DNA from 4 places in the Paenibacillus rhizoplanae genome. Region 3 is predicted to be linked to each of the others. Evidence: riboswitches for the same ligand, from Rfam matches in the RefSeq annotation. Region 3 holds a riboswitch; each other region holds the start of a gene.
The links. Region 3 has a riboswitch for cyclic di-AMP ahead of ACFSX3_RS00330 (C40 family peptidase). Riboswitches for the same ligand answer to the same signal wherever they lie in the genome.

Region 1 (3,977 bases), on a different contig from region 3:
CACCAGATAATCCTCCAGATAAGAAGCAATTACACGCTGCGGATTAGCGGGGACGGTCACCTGATGTCCCATTGCATCCGTTACGGTCTTCTCCACAGCGGGTGCAGCGGGTGCAGCAGTTGCTGCAGGTACCGCAGTGGCTCCCACGGTTGCCGAAGGTGCGGTGCTTGCTCCACCGTTACTGCCTGCATTGCTATTATTATTTCCGCAAGCGGACAGCAGCAGTGTTGTAGTCATAAGTCCGGCCACCGTCAGCTTCCCGCTTCTGGATCCTTGCAGGTTGAACGAAAACATTGAATACCCCTCCTGTATGTTACCCTCTTGATTGGCAAAAGCCCTGTTACCTTCACCTTGTCTATACTGATGATATTGATTCTCATTCTCTATGTCAACCAATAACTTATAATAACGTAAAAACGGCCGCCTCCGCATCAAGCAGAAACAGCCGTCTTCTTATAATCTTCTATATTATTTATGCAGGTGGAACGGAACCGTAGCGATGACAATGTCCTTCTGATTCATCAGATAAGAGCGGATGAACAAGCTGGTCTGATTATGCAGCACCGCCTGCCACCAGTGCTTGGTAACGAATTGCGGAATCAGGACGGTAATATGGTCCGTTGAAGCCGTCTTCCACTCTACCGTATCGATGAATTTCACCAGCGGGCGGATAATGCTCCGGTAGCGGGAGCGCAGGACGATCAGGCGTACGCCGGGGTCCCACTCCTCCCACTTCTGTTCCATCTTGTGTATCTCTTCTTCATCGAAGCCCACATATACAGCAACCACATTATCGGTCAATGACTTCGCATAACTGATCGAATGCAGTACAGCGCGGGTTACACCAGCGACTGGAACGACTACGGTGCTTCCTTTGATACAAGGCTTGTCAGTAGCCGGACAGATCCGCAGCTGATCGGCAATATTCATATAATGGCGGTGAATCCGGTGGAACACAATGATGACAACCGGCAGGAAGATGAAAGCCATCCACACGCTGGAGAATTTGGTGATAATGAAGATCAGGGTGATCGTTAACGTGGTGAGCATCCCGACCGTATTCACGGCGAACTTGCTCTGCCAGCCTTTCGGCTTCGTTCTGTACCATTGGACCATCATGCCAAGCTGCGACAGCGTGAACGGAATGAATACCCCCACTGCATATAATGGAATGAGCCCTTCTGTATTCCCGTGAAAGGCCGCTACCAGCACTGCCGACATCACGCCGAGGAAAATAATGCCGTTGGAGAAGCCAAGCCGGTCGCCGCGCACCATGAAGGCATGGGGCAGATATTTGTCTTTGGCGAACATGAACGCCAGCAGCGGGAAGGCCGAGTATGCTGTATTGGCTGCCAGGAACAGGATAACCGCCGTAATTCCCTGAATGAAGAAGTACAACCCGCCCCGCCCGAAGGTAGATTCGGTAATCTGCGAGACCACGGTGGCCTTCTCATCGGGCATGATGCCATACCAGTAAGCCAGCAGCGTAATCCCTGTGAACATGGCTCCGAGAATGAGGCCCATGAGCATCAGCGTTTTGGCTGCATTTTTCTCCGCCGGCGCTTTGAAGTTAGGAATGGCATTGGAGACCGCCTCAACCCCGGTCAGAGCCGAACAGCCGGAGCTGAATGCCTTCAGCAGCAGGAACATACTGACATTGGAGACTGCCGTGCCAATCTCAGGAACGTGGGCATGAGCCCCGCCGGTTGCATATTTGAAGATCCCTGCGATAATCAGTACGAAGATGGAGACCACGAACAGATAGACCGGGATGGCGATGAACGAAGCCGATTCAGTCACTCCGCGCAGGTTGACAATCGTTAAGAGCAAGATAACAGATACTGCTATAAGTACACTATGATTATGAAGATTTGGAAAAGCCGAAGTGATCGCATCCGTCCCCGCCGAGGCGCTTACCGCCACCGTCAGAATGTAATCCACCAGCAGCGAGCCGCCGGCCAGTAGCCCGGTATGCACCCCAAGATTGGTTTTGGCTACAATATAAGCACCTCCGCCCTGCGGATAGGCGAATATCGTCTGCCGGTAAGACAGAATCAGGATGGCCAGCAAGCCCAATACGGCTAATGCAATTGGCAAGGAGTACCAGATGGCGGTGAACCCGGCGGCCACCAGTACGATTAGAATTTGTTCTGTTCCGTAGGCTACAGACGATAGCGCATCAGAAGACAGGACAGCCAGTGCTTTCACCTTGGATAACTTTTCATGATCGAGTTCGTTCGACTTCATCGGACGCCCGATCAATAGTCGTTTTACCTTGCTTACCATTGTAATAACAGTTCCTCTCTTGGTTAAGTTGAAATGGGCTTTCCCTGCGCTGTTTTCATAAGTGGATTTCATAAATGCAGGCACCAAAATAAGCATACGGAAATGATCCGCATGCCTAATGTGCATGGTCATTATCCCACTAGTAGCTTACGAGGTTAGCTGGCGGATTCGGACTGTGGTAGCCCTACGGTTACAGGTCCTTGCGGACTGCTCCGATTCACCCCTTTTGGCCTTGGCCAAAGTGTGGTTCCCCCGTTTTTCCTTCCGGAAAATTCAGCGCATATTCAACTTCTCACAAGGACTAATATTAAGCTACAATGCGTCTTCCGTAAAGCGTGGAAACAAATGAAAAAAGAATGAAAAGAACTCAAAACAACCAAATTCATCATCCGGTATGTCTTGATCTTTCATTCTCTTTCATTATCCCTATATCACGTGATTTTACAGGGTTTTTGCATATTATTTTTTGCTAAAATTAAGGGGATTCTCTTCTCTTCCTTCTGTCCGTCAGCTTCTTACTCTACAGGCTCCTCTTTGCGTCCTGTCCATAGTAAAATGGAAATTAATGCAAACGCGATGAGTGCCAGCAAAGGGATCGTTATAAATCCGAACCAATTCAGATAATCCTTGTTGCACGGTACGCCGATTGTACAGGGAATCACTTTGCTGAGTGCCGGTATTTTCTGCTCCGCATAATGATAAATGGAGATGCTCCCGCCGATCAGGCTAAGGGGAAGCACATAAGGAATGATCCGCTTGTCCGCCCGGTAGGTGGCGATCCCCAGCAGGAACAGCTGCGGGTACATGAAGATCCGCTGGAACCAGCACAGCTTGCACGGCTCGTAATGCAGGACCTCACTGAGATATAGGCTACCCGCTACAGCCACCACACAGACGAACCAGGCCAAGTACAGACAATTACGCCGGCAGAAGGCAGAGAAGGCGGTCATTGGGCGGTTGCAGCTGCTGCTGCTGTTGCTGCTTGAATCTGGGCGTCAATCGCCTCCATATTGAAAGGCTCCTTCACCTTGATGCCATTCACGAACAAGGACGGTGTATTCGTTACGCCCGCATCCGTGCCAAGCTGAATATCCCGGTCAAGCTCCTTCTCATAGGTACGGCCATCAATATCCTTGCGCAGCAGGTCATAATCCACCGGTAGCTCCAGCTGCTTGGCAAGACTCACCATGAAGTCAGGCGTAGCCCATTCCTTGTCTTCATTCCCCTGATTGGCATAGATCGCATCGAAATACTTCCAGAACGCTTCCTGGTTCTGATGATAGACCGACAGCGCTGCAAGAGAGGCCGTTCTCGAATCCTGGGCGATGAAGGCCAGATTCACGAAATAGAAGGCGGCTTTATTCTGATCCACATAGCCCTGAACGATCTGCGGTTTGATGACACCGGTGAACTGGGCGCAAGCCGGACATTTAAAATCGCCGAATTCCACAATTTTGACCGGAGCATCCTCCTTGCCAAGCCGCATCATTTCACTGTAATTGAAGGCAACCGGCTTACTGTCTGTGCCGGCAGGCGAAGAGTCCTTCGAAGCCAGCATGAATAAGCCTACAAAAATAATAATGACGATGGCCACCGTACTCACGATCAGAATTCTCGTTTTCTGCTTCTGCTGCTCCTGCTCTGCCCTGCGCTTCTCCTGCTTGCTCATCTGGGGAGCCATGACATTGTTC
Region 2 (3,977 bases), on a different contig from region 3:
TTTTGTGATGTAAACAAAAAGGCTCCTGCCAGAGAATATTCATCACTGGCAGGAGCCTTTTAAAACATATTCCACTCTACTTTGCTGTTTCAGTTTTCAATATCTGTTCAGTAAACTTTAGCCAATAAGCAGCTTATCTTCCGGATACCGATATTTTTGCTTCACATTTTTTTGTGCCAGTGCTAAAGCTAAAGTCAAGGGCCCTAGTCTCCCTATGTACATTGTAATTATGATGATGCATTTTCCCAGTGGCGAAAGCTCTGGCGTTACTCCCATAGACATTCCTACGGTTCCAAATGCAGAGGTTGCTTCAAAGAGAAGCGCCAGGAAGTCTTTAGGATGAGCATATTCTGTAATGGATAGAAGAAAGGTGGCTGTAAGAACTACACCCAGGGATATGGTCATTACTGCCAGTGCCCTGAATATGATATCCTGAGAGATGCGTTTTTTAAGCAGTTGCACATCTGTCTTCCCCTTAATCGTTGAGACGATACTTAACATGAGTACAGCAAAAGTGGTCGTTTTTATACCTCCTCCAGTCGATCCGGACGAAGCCCCTACAAACATCAGGAAAATCATGAAAAATTGTGAAGCCGGGAGCATTGCTCCAATATCGATGGAATTAAAGCCGGCTGTCCGGGTAACAACACCCTGAAAATATGCCGCCCAAGTTCTTTCACTCCATGAGAGAGTACTGAATGTTTTCGTGTTAAAGAGTTCAATCGCAAAAATCACCAAAAACCCTGCCATACAAAGGAGCCCAGAGGTAATTAAAACTATTTTTGTATGAAAGGAGAGAGCTCTCCATCTTCTTTTCCGGTACAGATCCAGAATCACCGTGAATCCAATCCCGCCGATGATAAACAAAAAAGAGATAACAATATTAACTAACGGGTCACCCACATAGCGGCTCAGACTGTCTGGCCATAATCCAAATCCGGCGTTATTGAAGGCAGACACTGAATGGAATATTCCATAATAAATGGACCTTGTTGTTCCTAGTTCATGGGCCCATCGAAGGGCCAACACTATAGCTCCAGTTGTCTCCACGATAAATGAAATGAGAAAGATATTGAGTGATAACCGCACGACTCCTTGTGTTGTTACAGAATTAGATGATTGCTGGATAAGCAGACGTTCTTTTAGTCCAATCTTTTTCCCCATGATCACGGCAATCAAAACACTGAATGTCATAAATCCCAATCCGCCAATTTGAATCAGAAGTAAGATGATCATCTGTCCAAAATGAGAAAAGTCGGTACCGGTATCAAGTACAACGAGTCCCGTTACACATACGGCTGAAGTCGAAGTAAACAGTGCTGCCAGCCATCCTATACTAAGTCCGCTGGACGAAGATATCGGCAAGGCCAGCAGCACTGTACCAAGAAGTATAGGGACTGCAAAACCGAGTAAAATGATTCTGGATGAGGTCAGTTTGAGTTTTGTGATGAAGGATGAGATTTTGTTAAAGAACATATCATTGGCTCCCATTATAATTCAAGTTAGTTGCCAGCTGCCGCCCGCTGAAAACTATGCTGTTCCCTAAGATAATCCAGTAATATACGGTTGAAGAGCTGGGGTTGACACAGATGAGTCGGATACATCGCATCCTCAAGGATCGCCAGACGGGCAGACGGATACTTGCCGGCTGTTCTTATCACCTGCTCCAGCGCCCATTCATTCTGATTCCCGGATACAACAAGAACAGGAATCTGCAGCCGTAATGCGAACCCGTAGCTGTCCGTTTGTCTAAGTGCCAGCCGCTGCTTAATTAATTCCGTTGTCCGTTCATGCACAAGCTCTTTCCTGAGAATATGATAAGCCGAGAGCCATTTATTGTAGGTGATGCGCAAGGAACGGATGAACATTTCGGCAGGAAGATAATGAGCCGCCCATGCGCAGACCTCAAAGATTCCTTTCATTTTACTGCCTCTCGCCGTGTAATCCTCCTGAAAATAACTGTCCACCAATACCATATTCATTACCCGTTCAGGGTACAGATAGGCGAATTTCTGGGCGAGCACAGCACCACTGGAACAAGCTACGATAACAGCCTTCTCTACAGATAAAGCATCCAATAACAGCTTCAAATCTTCACATTGTGTGTCTACGATCCGGCTGATCTCCACATCCATTTTACCCGATTGTCCGTTCCCTCTCAAATCGAATACGATCACTTTGACACGCTTGCTGAAATAATCCGCTTGCGGCTCAAACAGATGATGAGAGGTCGAATAATCATGAATAAAAACAATGGGCAGACCGCTGCCCGACATCTCATAATACAGCGATGTTCCATTCAATTCAATATACGGCATATATAGTGCATCCTCTCATGAACGCTTGCGGGGTTAGCTGCCGGATTCGGGCCTGAAAGTAGCCCTACTCGTTTTTTCCGAGATTCACCCCATGTAACCTGGTTCCCCCGCTTCCTATAAGGAATTCAGCGATTAACTATTATTTCACAGACGTTTCCTTACTTTCTTCCTTCAGTGACTTCAGGTCATCCTGAACGCTTCCCTTCCATAGGGGCACTCCGGAACGGTAGGCAGCCCGGCCATTTAAATGACCTGCTACCGGTGAAGTGATGAATACAAATACAATCGCCAGCAGAAGCTTGACGTTAACCGTTCCGTCTTTGAACCAAAAGTACAGGAAGCCTCCTGTCAGCAAACAGAGTACCCCGAAGGTTGCACTTTTGGTAGCAGCATGTGAACGCAGATACACATCGGGCAGCCGTACTAAGCCGAAGGCACTTAAGCCGCAGAAGACTGCGCCCATTACCACAAGAATAGAGCTAATCAGTTCACCTGTCATTGGGGTTCCCTCCATCCTCTATAACGGCTCCCCGTTCAATATATCTGGCCAGTGCCGTAGTACCAATAAACGTCAGAATCCCGATAACCAGGATGACTTCTATAAAATCCTGGGTATCCAGCAGCATACTAAAGACGGTTATCATAGCAAGTACATGAATGCCTATCGAATCGAGTGCGGCAACCCTGTCGGAGCGGGTTGGCCCTTTCAGGAGACGGAACAGGCAGGCCAGCATCGCCAGAGCCAGAATGATCATGGCCACGGTTAGCATAACTGGGATCATTAACGGGTCACCTCCCTAATCGCTCGTTCGAAAGTGCCTCTAATCTGCGTGACCAGCAGCTCTGCATCTTTAATATCAATTGCATGAATGTACAGCGTCTTGCCATCCTTGGAAACATCCAGGGTCAGGGTTCCCGGTGTCAGACAAATCAGGCACGAGAGCAGTGTAACTTCCCAGGGCGTGGTCAAAGCAGTCTCATAAGCAAAGATACCGGGACGTATAGCCAGTTTTGGACGGATAATATGACCTATGACCACGAAATTCGAAACCGTAAGTTCACGGGCAAAGATCAGCAGGAGCTTAAGTACAGCCCATATACGTATGAGATAGAATGGCCGGGACTGGGACCTGGATTTCCTAAATAACAGTAAAAGCCCGATGCCCAGCAGATAACCTACAACGAAGGTTGAACCGGAGTTATTATTATTTATCGCCATCCACAGAAAGGCAATCAACAGATTAAACAGGAATTGTAAGGCCATCTCCTCTACTCCTTCATTATGGCTTCTATATATAGCGCAGGTGAAGCCAGAACGTCACCAGCCTGCGATACATAAGTATACACAACCTCCGCCCCGATCCCCATTGCAATCACAAGCAGCAGCAAGCCGGCAGCCACAGCCGAAGCAGCCTTCAAGCTCACCTTAGGCTGCTCTTCCTTGGGTTCATTTCCCCAGAATGCCAGCCGGAACACCTTCATCAGGGAGAACAGCACCATAAAACTTGACCCCAGACCAATTAGAGACAACGTAAGCATCCCCTCTGACAACGCTCCGCGGAGGATCATAATTTTGCCGGCAAAACCGCTAAGCGGCGGAATCCCCACCAGGGCGAGTGCCAGAATGAAAAACATCCAGCCGAGAAGCGGATACTTTCT
Region 3 (3,977 bases):
TGCGCTATCCGGATGCGAATGCCGGCGGCAGCGGGATAGGCAGACTGCTGTATTATATCGAAGGGCAGACTGCCCTGCGCACCGACCCCGCCGTCCAGCACTGGCTGTGGCTGCTGCTGGCGCTGACGGTGCTCCGGCTGCTGCTGACCCCCTTTATCCGCGCAGGGCTGCTGCATGAGCTTCACCAGGAACGCGCCGGGGCGCGGGGACTGTTCTTTTTTCCCGGAATGAAAAAGTATGGGCTGCCTGTACTGCTGTTCAGTCTCGCAGAATGGGCGCTAACCCTCCTGCCGCTCTACTGGCTGCTTCCGCGTATGTACCGTCATCTGCTCAGCGGTGTTCTCGATGTCCCGCTCCTGCTGAAGCTGGTGCCTTATGTGCTGGGCTGGCTGCTCTATCTCTTCCTTGTCCGCAAGCTTCTGCTCTATATGCAATTCGGCTATACCGCCGGTACCGGCATGTTCTCTTCGATGCTGATCTGCCTGAAGGTGCTGCTGCCTTCCATTGGGATATCCATCATACTGGGGGCGGGAAGCCTAGCGGTGCTCCTCCTCTGCAGTGCTTCTGCGCTGCTGTACCCGGGGCTGCCGGCCCTTATGCTCCGCCAGGCAGCTCCGCTGCCCTCCACGCTGTTCAATATGTGGGGAATCGCTGCCCAGTACCACCTCTGGTCCAGTAAATCATTTCCACAATAATAAGCTGTCAAAACGGCATACTAAAAAGAGTCACAGCCCCTCAAAGCAGGGAGCAGGACTCTTTTTTTCTTGAAGCGAAGGACAAAAGCATTTGCAAAACGGTAAAACCTCTGATACAATGATGCCTGTACTACTAGTAACAAAGTTGTAATCTTTCAAACAGAATTTACCGTAACCAATGAAAATTAACTAATTGCCGATAAGTCACTGTTCTGGTGCACATAACGCCGAATTCCCTGCACCGGGAAGTGGGGGAACCATATTTTGGGTGAATTGATCTCGCTTTAGAGGGGTCATAGGGGAACCTTCTACCGAATCCTTAAGCTAACCTCGCAGGCCCTGGAAGGAGTACATCTTTTGATTATTCAGAACTTCAAGAAAAAATGCACCGCAGCAGCGCTGGGTCTTGTGATGGTATTCACACTCGGAGCAGGCAGTGCCTTCGCAGATTCCAAGATGGATACTGTGATTTCAAAAACCATTGGAACGTCATATAAAACCGGGGGCACTAACACCAACGGCTTCGATTGTTCCGGATTCACCAAGTACGTATTCAAGAATGTTGGGCTTACCTTGCCCCGTACCTCCAAAGCACAATACAAAGTAGGAACCACTGTATCCAAGAGCAATTTGCGTTCAGGTGATCTCGTGTTCTTCAATACCCTGGGCAATGGAGTATCCCATGTCGGTATTTATGTTGGAAACGGGAAGTTTGCACAGTCCTCGAGTTCACGTGGTGTAACCATCAGTTCGATGAGCCAGTCCTACTGGGCCAACCGCTACGTTGGTGCCAAACGAGTAATGAGCACAACAGCCTACCAAGCTGTCGCTTACGATTGAACCTTAGAACCCTTGAAGCATACCCCGAATATTTCTGCCTCTAACAACTAAATGTAACTTATACGAGCCCGGGATGATTATTGCCGTAATCATTTCCGGGTTTTTCCTTTTCCTTATTCTACCTTTTACACCGAATCCGCAGCCTTGAAACAGCATTTTCCTGCAAAAACAAAGAAAAAAATCATATAAAATAGCCCCGGCGCATAGATATGAGTCTTTCGGAAGGTCTATAACTCTAAAAAACAGCAAAAAAGATGCATTAATATGTTATAAGTGATTGCCAAGCGACTTAGTCTTTGCTACAATTATCGCAGTGAGCTTTTAGTAACATTTTTGTAATTATTGAATCGCTTTTAATATAGGTTTTGTCATGTATTGAATGAACAGCTAATCCTAATCAACAGTTATGCCGAGTTCCCTAATGAGTTTAGGGAAACGGGGGAACCACTTTGGGTGAATTGACCTCCTATTCTAAGAGGGGTCATAGGGGACCTTCAACCGAACCCTTAAGCTAACCTCGTAGGCATTGGAAGGGGTACTTACTTTTGAAGAAGAAGCTAGCAGCCGCAGTACTAAGCTTGTCCATTATCTTCACCATCGGAGCAGGAAGCGCTTTCGCGGATTCCAAAATGGATAAAGTGATCGACAAAACCATCGGAACCAAATACGTGTCCGGCGGTACATCGACTAACGGGTTTGATTGCTCCGGATTTACAATGTTTGTTTTTGATAAGATCGGCATTAACCTGCCCCATCAATCCGGCTCCCAGTATCAGATGGGTTCTGCCGTGTCCCGCGACGAGATGAGACCAGGCGATCTTGTATTCTTTAATACAAACGGTAAAGGCGTGTCCCATGTCGGTATTTATGTCGGTGACGGCGATTTCGCTCATGCCTCTTCCTCACGTGGTGTAACCATCAGTTCGCTGAATGACAGCTATTACGTCAACCGCTACGTTGGCGCCAAACGGATCATGAGTACAGATGCCTACAAGACTGTAGCTTCGGATTCCCAAGACAACGACGATGTACAATAAACCTTTGTAACCTACGCTCTTTTCCGAGATTTTTGCCGAAATCTTGGAGAAGGGCTTTTTTTGTCTATAAAATTACTTACCCTGCTCTATATTTGTAAAACACCCATTCCGCCTTTTCATAAAATATATATAATATAGTAAAAAGCATTGTCCCGGAAAGGAGGCCGCCCGCTTATGATTAGCTCCCCGCTAACCTTTTATGTTGTACCTATGGAACCGCAGCATGCCGCTGAGATCTGTGAGTGGAGCTACAAACCTCCGTATAATATTTACGGGTGGATGTCCTGGGAGCAGATGCAGGCGCTGGGCGTAGAGTTCGGAGACCCGCAGCTGCGAAGTAGGCAATATGTATCTGTAGTGAACGGACAGGGGGATCTGTGCGGCTTCGCCCAGCTCTTTCCGATGGAGGGGGTAGTCCGGCTTGGTGTCGGAATGCGGCCCGATCTGTGCGGTCATGGAATGGGGCATCTGTTCATGAAGGCTATTGTGCAGGCAGCACGGGCCCGTTACCCGGAGCGCGAGATCGATCTGGAGGTGCTGACCTGGAATCAGCGCGCCATCCGCGCCTACCAGAAATGCGGTTTCACCATAACGGATACCTATGAACGCCGCACTCCGACCGGCAATAAGCCTTTTTACTGCATGGTCTATGAGGAATAACACCGGGGACGGAGGTATTTTCAAAAAAATGGATCATATGTGTTCATTTTTTTGACACAAATACTATGATAACACTTCACCATCCGCTATAATGGAGACAGCAGCTTACATGGAGGGACGGATGCAGATGCAGAAATGGATCATGAGCGGTTTGTTTTTTGCCGCCTGTGCCTTTGCAGTAATCTTAATGTTTACCTTGCCCGGCAAATCCCAGGTGGCAGAACAGAACAAACCGACCATGCCGGAGGTTGTGCTTGATGCTGCGAGCGCAGAGGCGACAGTGAAGGCCAACTGTATCTCCTGCCACGGTGACCAGCTTCAGGGCGGTGCAGGACCTAGCCTGCAACAGGAGGGTGCATCGCATGACGCGCCGCAGATCTACAGCATAGTCACCAAGGGACGCGGCCAGATGCCTTCCTTCAAAGACAGGCTGGCCCCTGAAGAGATTGCGAATGTAGCCTTATGGCTGGCCGAGAAGAAATAATCCGCAACCTGTACTCACCACGCTCTTCATTCCTATGCATAATGCCCGTGACAAGGATATCGAATAATCCTTGCACGGGCATTTCTATTGATCAGGTATTCCTGTCGTCTTCATAAGGGCCTTGTCCTCTAGCGGTTCTTCTCAAACGCCTCATTAAATTCACGAGCCTGGCGGAGATCGAGCTTCTCTACATCTGCAGCCATCCGCAGCACAACGGTCTTGTAATCAATGGTGATATGCGGGTGATGGTCAAAGGCCTCC
Region 4 (3,977 bases), on a different contig from region 3:
CGCTCAGCAACCTCCTTCTGAATCATCACCACGATATTATCCAGCGGCAGCTTCTCTTCCAGCAGCTTCATGAGTATAGGTGTGGTCACATAATACGGCAGGTTAGCTACGACACTAACCCGGTCCCTGCCGGCGAAATCCTCAGCGAACAGCTCCTGCAAATTCACCTTCAGCACATCGTCATTGCGGATCTTCACATGGGGATAGGGCGAAAGGACGTCCCTGAGGATAGGAATCAGCCTGCGGTCAATCTCCACCGCAGTGACGGCCCCGGCCGTCATCGCCAATCTTTCCGTCAGGGCTCCGATCCCCGGTCCAATCTCAAGCGCACCGGCTGTGCTGTCCAGACCGGCGGCATCCACTATTTTGTCCAGAATATTCTGATCGATCAGAAAGTTCTGGCCCAGGCTTTTTTTGAAGGAAAATTTGTAACGCTGAATTATCGCTTTGGTTCTTGTTGGGGACGAGATGTTCTCGGTACCACTCATGAAGTAATGCCTCCCTGATCAATTTGGGCGAGGGCCTGCGCGAACTCCTCGCGGGTAATGCCGAACATCGCCAGACGTTTGTACAGCTGCTTGCCATTGCAATAACCGATACCGAGCAGATTGCCCAGCTGCATTCTGCGCTCTGCGGCGCGGGGATGCACCATTAGCCCTCCGGCCATGAGCTCATCCAGCCCGATGATGACCGGCGCCCCCTCGAAGGAGGTATGCACATGCTCCAGCGCATGGCGGATGGCCTCAGGCGAAGCGTTCTCTATCCCGATATCCCCTTTGCGGGTTGCATCCTTCTCCGGGATGAAGGCATGCTTGCACCCCGGTACCTTGGCCGCGACAATTTTGCGGATCCGCTCCCCGGCATGATCCGGGTCCGTAAGAATGATTACGCCCCGGCGCTGCATGGCAAGCTGGATCTTGGCAATGACCTTGCGGTCCACTGCCGAGCCCCCGGTTTCGATCGTATCTGCCTCTACCGCCCGCTTAACAGCAACGGTATCGCTTTTCCCTTCAACCACAATCAGCTCTTTAATCATAAATAATGTTACTCCTTACTCCAGAACGCAAAAAGAAGAGGATTCGCTCCCCTTCTTTTTGGCTAAAGAATGTATAAGTGATGAGCGGCAGCTCTCTAAAATTTCGTAAGTGCTTCCCTCACTATATCGTATTAACCGTTAATTTGCAAAAGACTTTACGTTTAGTTCAGCTCCGGCTTCACAGGTCCGATCACATAGAGTGTCCGCGACTTACGTCCGAAATTACGGGCATGGCTCAGTGAATCGTAATAGACATCCACCTTGTTGCCTTTGATGGCACCGCCGGTATCCTCTGCTCGGCGAAACCCTAATCCTTCAATGTACACCCACCAGCCGATTGGTATAATACTTGGATCTACAGCTATAGTGCGGCCTTCCGTTACGCGTGTGCCGGAGGCGGTACGTGTTCCAATACCCGGTTCTTGCGAGGAATACGCGGTCATGGATACGTTCTTAATCATTCTTTTGTACTCAAAATCCACACCAGCTTTACTGGTAACATTGCTGGCCTTTGCACTGGCTTTAGATGACTTGGAGGTTGTTACAGGTTTGGAAACTTTGGCAACAACAGGAGCGGGCTTAGGAAGCGGCTTGGTACCAATGGCAATGACTTTGTCCTTGGTAACCGTCTGTACTTCTTTGCCGATCATGCGCATGGTGGCCAGCTCGCCATCTTGATAAATCTTCTCGATGTGCTGGATCATTACGCCCGGCTTGCCTGCCTGTGCAACTCTTACGGTTCCCTTGGTCAAAGAGGGGTCTGCTGTCTTGATTACCCGGAAAGGCAAATTGGTTGTCCGTTGAACCACATGCTTGTTAATCCGGACAATTTTGATTTCCATGTCTGCAGATACTGCGGTTTCTAGCGAAGGGTAAATCTTGTCTAAGCCTTCCAGGCTGAGGCCCAGTTTGCCAATGGCCTGACCAATGGTATCCTCGGTCGTAAATAACGTCTCGGTCTTCCCGTCTACGGTAAGAGCGAACTTTTGCGCAGTGTTAATCACGATACGGTCGCCGTCTTTTATTTCATCACTAAGGCCAATAGATAATTCATCATGCGCCTGCAGCGAAATCTGTTCCTTAGCCAGCACATCACTGAACAGCGTTTCCCGCGTCTCCAGTGTCTGTACCTGTCCGTCTATTACTAGAGTAATTTCCTTTTTGCTCTGACCGTGTACGTACAGCAGAATTAACAGTGCGATAACAATCGATACCACACCGGCAAGTAAAACTACGCGGGGATTTACTTGCTTCAACCGTAATGCGATAGACCTGCTGGATGATTGCGAATCATGGGATACCTCTGGTTGGAATACGCCCACTCTCTCCATCCTCCTTACATAGCCCCGTCGTCTAAGTTATATCAAGGTGACTGTATCACTTCTGACGAAACTAGGTTTGAGATTGCAACAGGATACGCCCGCATTGCTTCAGCGTTTCCTGCTCATGGATCGCCTGCTCGGCATAGTTACTCCGGATATCTGTTATACAACAGTATGCCGGGAGCATCCGCGTTATTCAAAACAAAAAAAGCCTAAAAAGAGTTCATGGAGGACTCTTTCGTGGCTTCTCCGGTGTCAAAAACGCGGGAATGCTTATGCACGAGGTTTCCTCTCTTACTTGCGCTTACGGGGTTAGCTGTCGGGTTCGGGCATAAGAGAGACGCCCTATCTCAGGTCACCCGCTCACGGCGGTTGCCCTCAAATTCACCCCAAAGACCACGTAAAGAAATCAAATAAAGTCTGCGGCAATTCTGTGTTGTACTCTCATACGTTCATGCGGCAGAGCATTATTGGTTCCCCCGTTCTCCATCCGGAGACTCAGCGAGACGATCCATGAAAAAGTGACTGTCACAGTTACAACAGCTCACTGCACTGAAAAGATGATATCCTGTTTTGATACATGTTGTAAAGGACGATTCAACCACGTTTACGTAAAAAAATGATTAAAATATTGTAATAATCGGCCGTTTTTCGGTCATAAAAGTTTAATATATCCGCTATACTTCATTTTTCATCACTTTTACTCTCATTTTCAGAGTATACCAAATCGTTCCAGTGCGTTCGCATACGTAATTTCCGCCAATTCCTGTAATTCAATCCCTTTTATTGCCGCAGCTGCCTCCGCTACCAGCCTCACATGAGCGGTCTCATTTCGCTTGCCCCGGAACGGGTGCGGAGTCAGATATGGGGAGTCTGTTTCGATGAGAAGCCGGTCCAGCGGAGTCTGGGCAAGCACCTCTTTGGGTACCCTGGCATTCTTGAACGTAATCGGTCCTCCAAAAGAAAGATGGAAGCCCAAATCAAGACACATCTTGGCACTTTCCCAGCTGCCGGAGAAGGAATGCATAACGCCGCCAACCTCGCCCGCCTTTTCCTCACGGAGAATACGGATGACATCTTCATGAGCATCACGGTTATGAATACTAATTGGCATCTTCAGCTCACGGGCAAGCCCGATCTGCTTGCGGAATACTTCATGCTGCACTTCCTTAGGGGAGGTGTCCCAGTAATAATCAAGCCCGATCTCACCGATGGCGACCACCTTGGGATGAGCACACAGGGAGGCGATCCACTCCAGGTCTCCGTCCTTCATACTGATCGCATCCTGGGGATGCCAGCCTACGGCTGCATAAATATAATCATATTTCTCGGCAAGCTGCATGGTGGTCGGTATCGTTTCCCGGTTAAAGCCGATGTTGATCATTTTGCTGACTCCGGATTCCAGTGCTCTGGCAATGACCTCTTCGCGGTCTTCGTCGAATTGTGGAGCATCCAGATGGGTATGTGTGTCGAATAGCTGCATTACATTACATCCTTTCGGCTTGTGATTCTATCTATAATTCCAGAATTCCAGGCTTGATCTGATTATTTGGCAAAAATCTCTGCGATAGACGGCGGCAGCTGTGGAAGGGCTTTCTGCAGCCTGTCCTGCGGAAAAT

Region 1: linked by a shared signal. The riboswitch ahead of ACFSX3_RS24035 (APC family permease) and the one ahead of ACFSX3_RS00330 (C40 family peptidase) in region 3 are both predicted to bind cyclic di-AMP.
Region 2: linked by a shared signal. The riboswitch ahead of ACFSX3_RS00445 (alpha/beta fold hydrolase) and the one ahead of ACFSX3_RS00330 (C40 family peptidase) in region 3 are both predicted to bind cyclic di-AMP.
Region 4: linked by a shared signal. The riboswitch ahead of ACFSX3_RS01185 (3D domain-containing protein) and the one ahead of ACFSX3_RS00330 (C40 family peptidase) in region 3 are both predicted to bind cyclic di-AMP.

What each region holds. Positions count from the first base shown of each region.
Region 1 is NZ_JBHUKY010000054.1:98,376-102,352, forward strand. Features, by position in the region: gene ACFSX3_RS24030 (ABC transporter substrate-binding protein) at 1-294, opposite strand, end outside; gene ACFSX3_RS24035 (APC family permease) at 469-2,286, opposite strand; cyclic di-AMP (ydaO/yuaA leader) riboswitch at 2,415-2,575, opposite strand; gene ACFSX3_RS24040 (disulfide oxidoreductase) at 2,802-3,236, opposite strand; gene ACFSX3_RS24045 (DsbA family protein) at 3,233-3,977, opposite strand, start outside.
Region 2 is NZ_JBHUKY010000003.1:16,047-20,023, reverse strand. Features, by position in the region: gene ACFSX3_RS00450 (TrkH family potassium uptake protein) at 118-1,476, opposite strand; gene ACFSX3_RS00445 (alpha/beta fold hydrolase) at 1,503-2,318, opposite strand; cyclic di-AMP (ydaO/yuaA leader) riboswitch at 2,326-2,459, opposite strand; gene mnhG (monovalent cation/H(+) antiporter subunit G) at 2,458-2,817, opposite strand; gene ACFSX3_RS00435 (Na(+)/H(+) antiporter subunit F1) at 2,807-3,100, opposite strand; gene ACFSX3_RS00430 (Na+/H+ antiporter subunit E) at 3,100-3,582, opposite strand; gene ACFSX3_RS00425 (Na+/H+ antiporter subunit D) at 3,588-3,977, opposite strand, start outside.
Region 3 is NZ_JBHUKY010000002.1:15,731-19,707, reverse strand. Features, by position in the region: gene ACFSX3_RS00340 (hypothetical protein) at 1-695, shown strand, start outside; cyclic di-AMP (ydaO/yuaA leader) riboswitch at 911-1,049, shown strand; gene ACFSX3_RS00335 (C40 family peptidase) at 1,107-1,535, shown strand; cyclic di-AMP (ydaO/yuaA leader) riboswitch at 1,933-2,076, shown strand; gene ACFSX3_RS00330 (C40 family peptidase) at 2,081-2,572, shown strand; gene ACFSX3_RS00325 (GNAT family N-acetyltransferase) at 2,747-3,232, shown strand; gene ACFSX3_RS00320 (c-type cytochrome) at 3,360-3,716, shown strand; gene ACFSX3_RS00315 (4a-hydroxytetrahydrobiopterin dehydratase) at 3,845-3,977, opposite strand, start outside.
Region 4 is NZ_JBHUKY010000004.1:46,401-50,377, forward strand. Features, by position in the region: gene rsmA (16S rRNA (adenine(1518)-N(6)/adenine(1519)-N(6))-dimethyltransferase RsmA) at 1-488, opposite strand, end outside; gene rnmV (ribonuclease M5) at 485-1,036, opposite strand; gene ACFSX3_RS01185 (3D domain-containing protein) at 1,198-2,358, opposite strand; cyclic di-AMP (ydaO/yuaA leader) riboswitch at 2,645-2,872, opposite strand; gene ACFSX3_RS01190 (TatD family hydrolase) at 3,071-3,841, opposite strand; gene ACFSX3_RS01195 (HD domain-containing protein) at 3,904-3,977, opposite strand, start outside.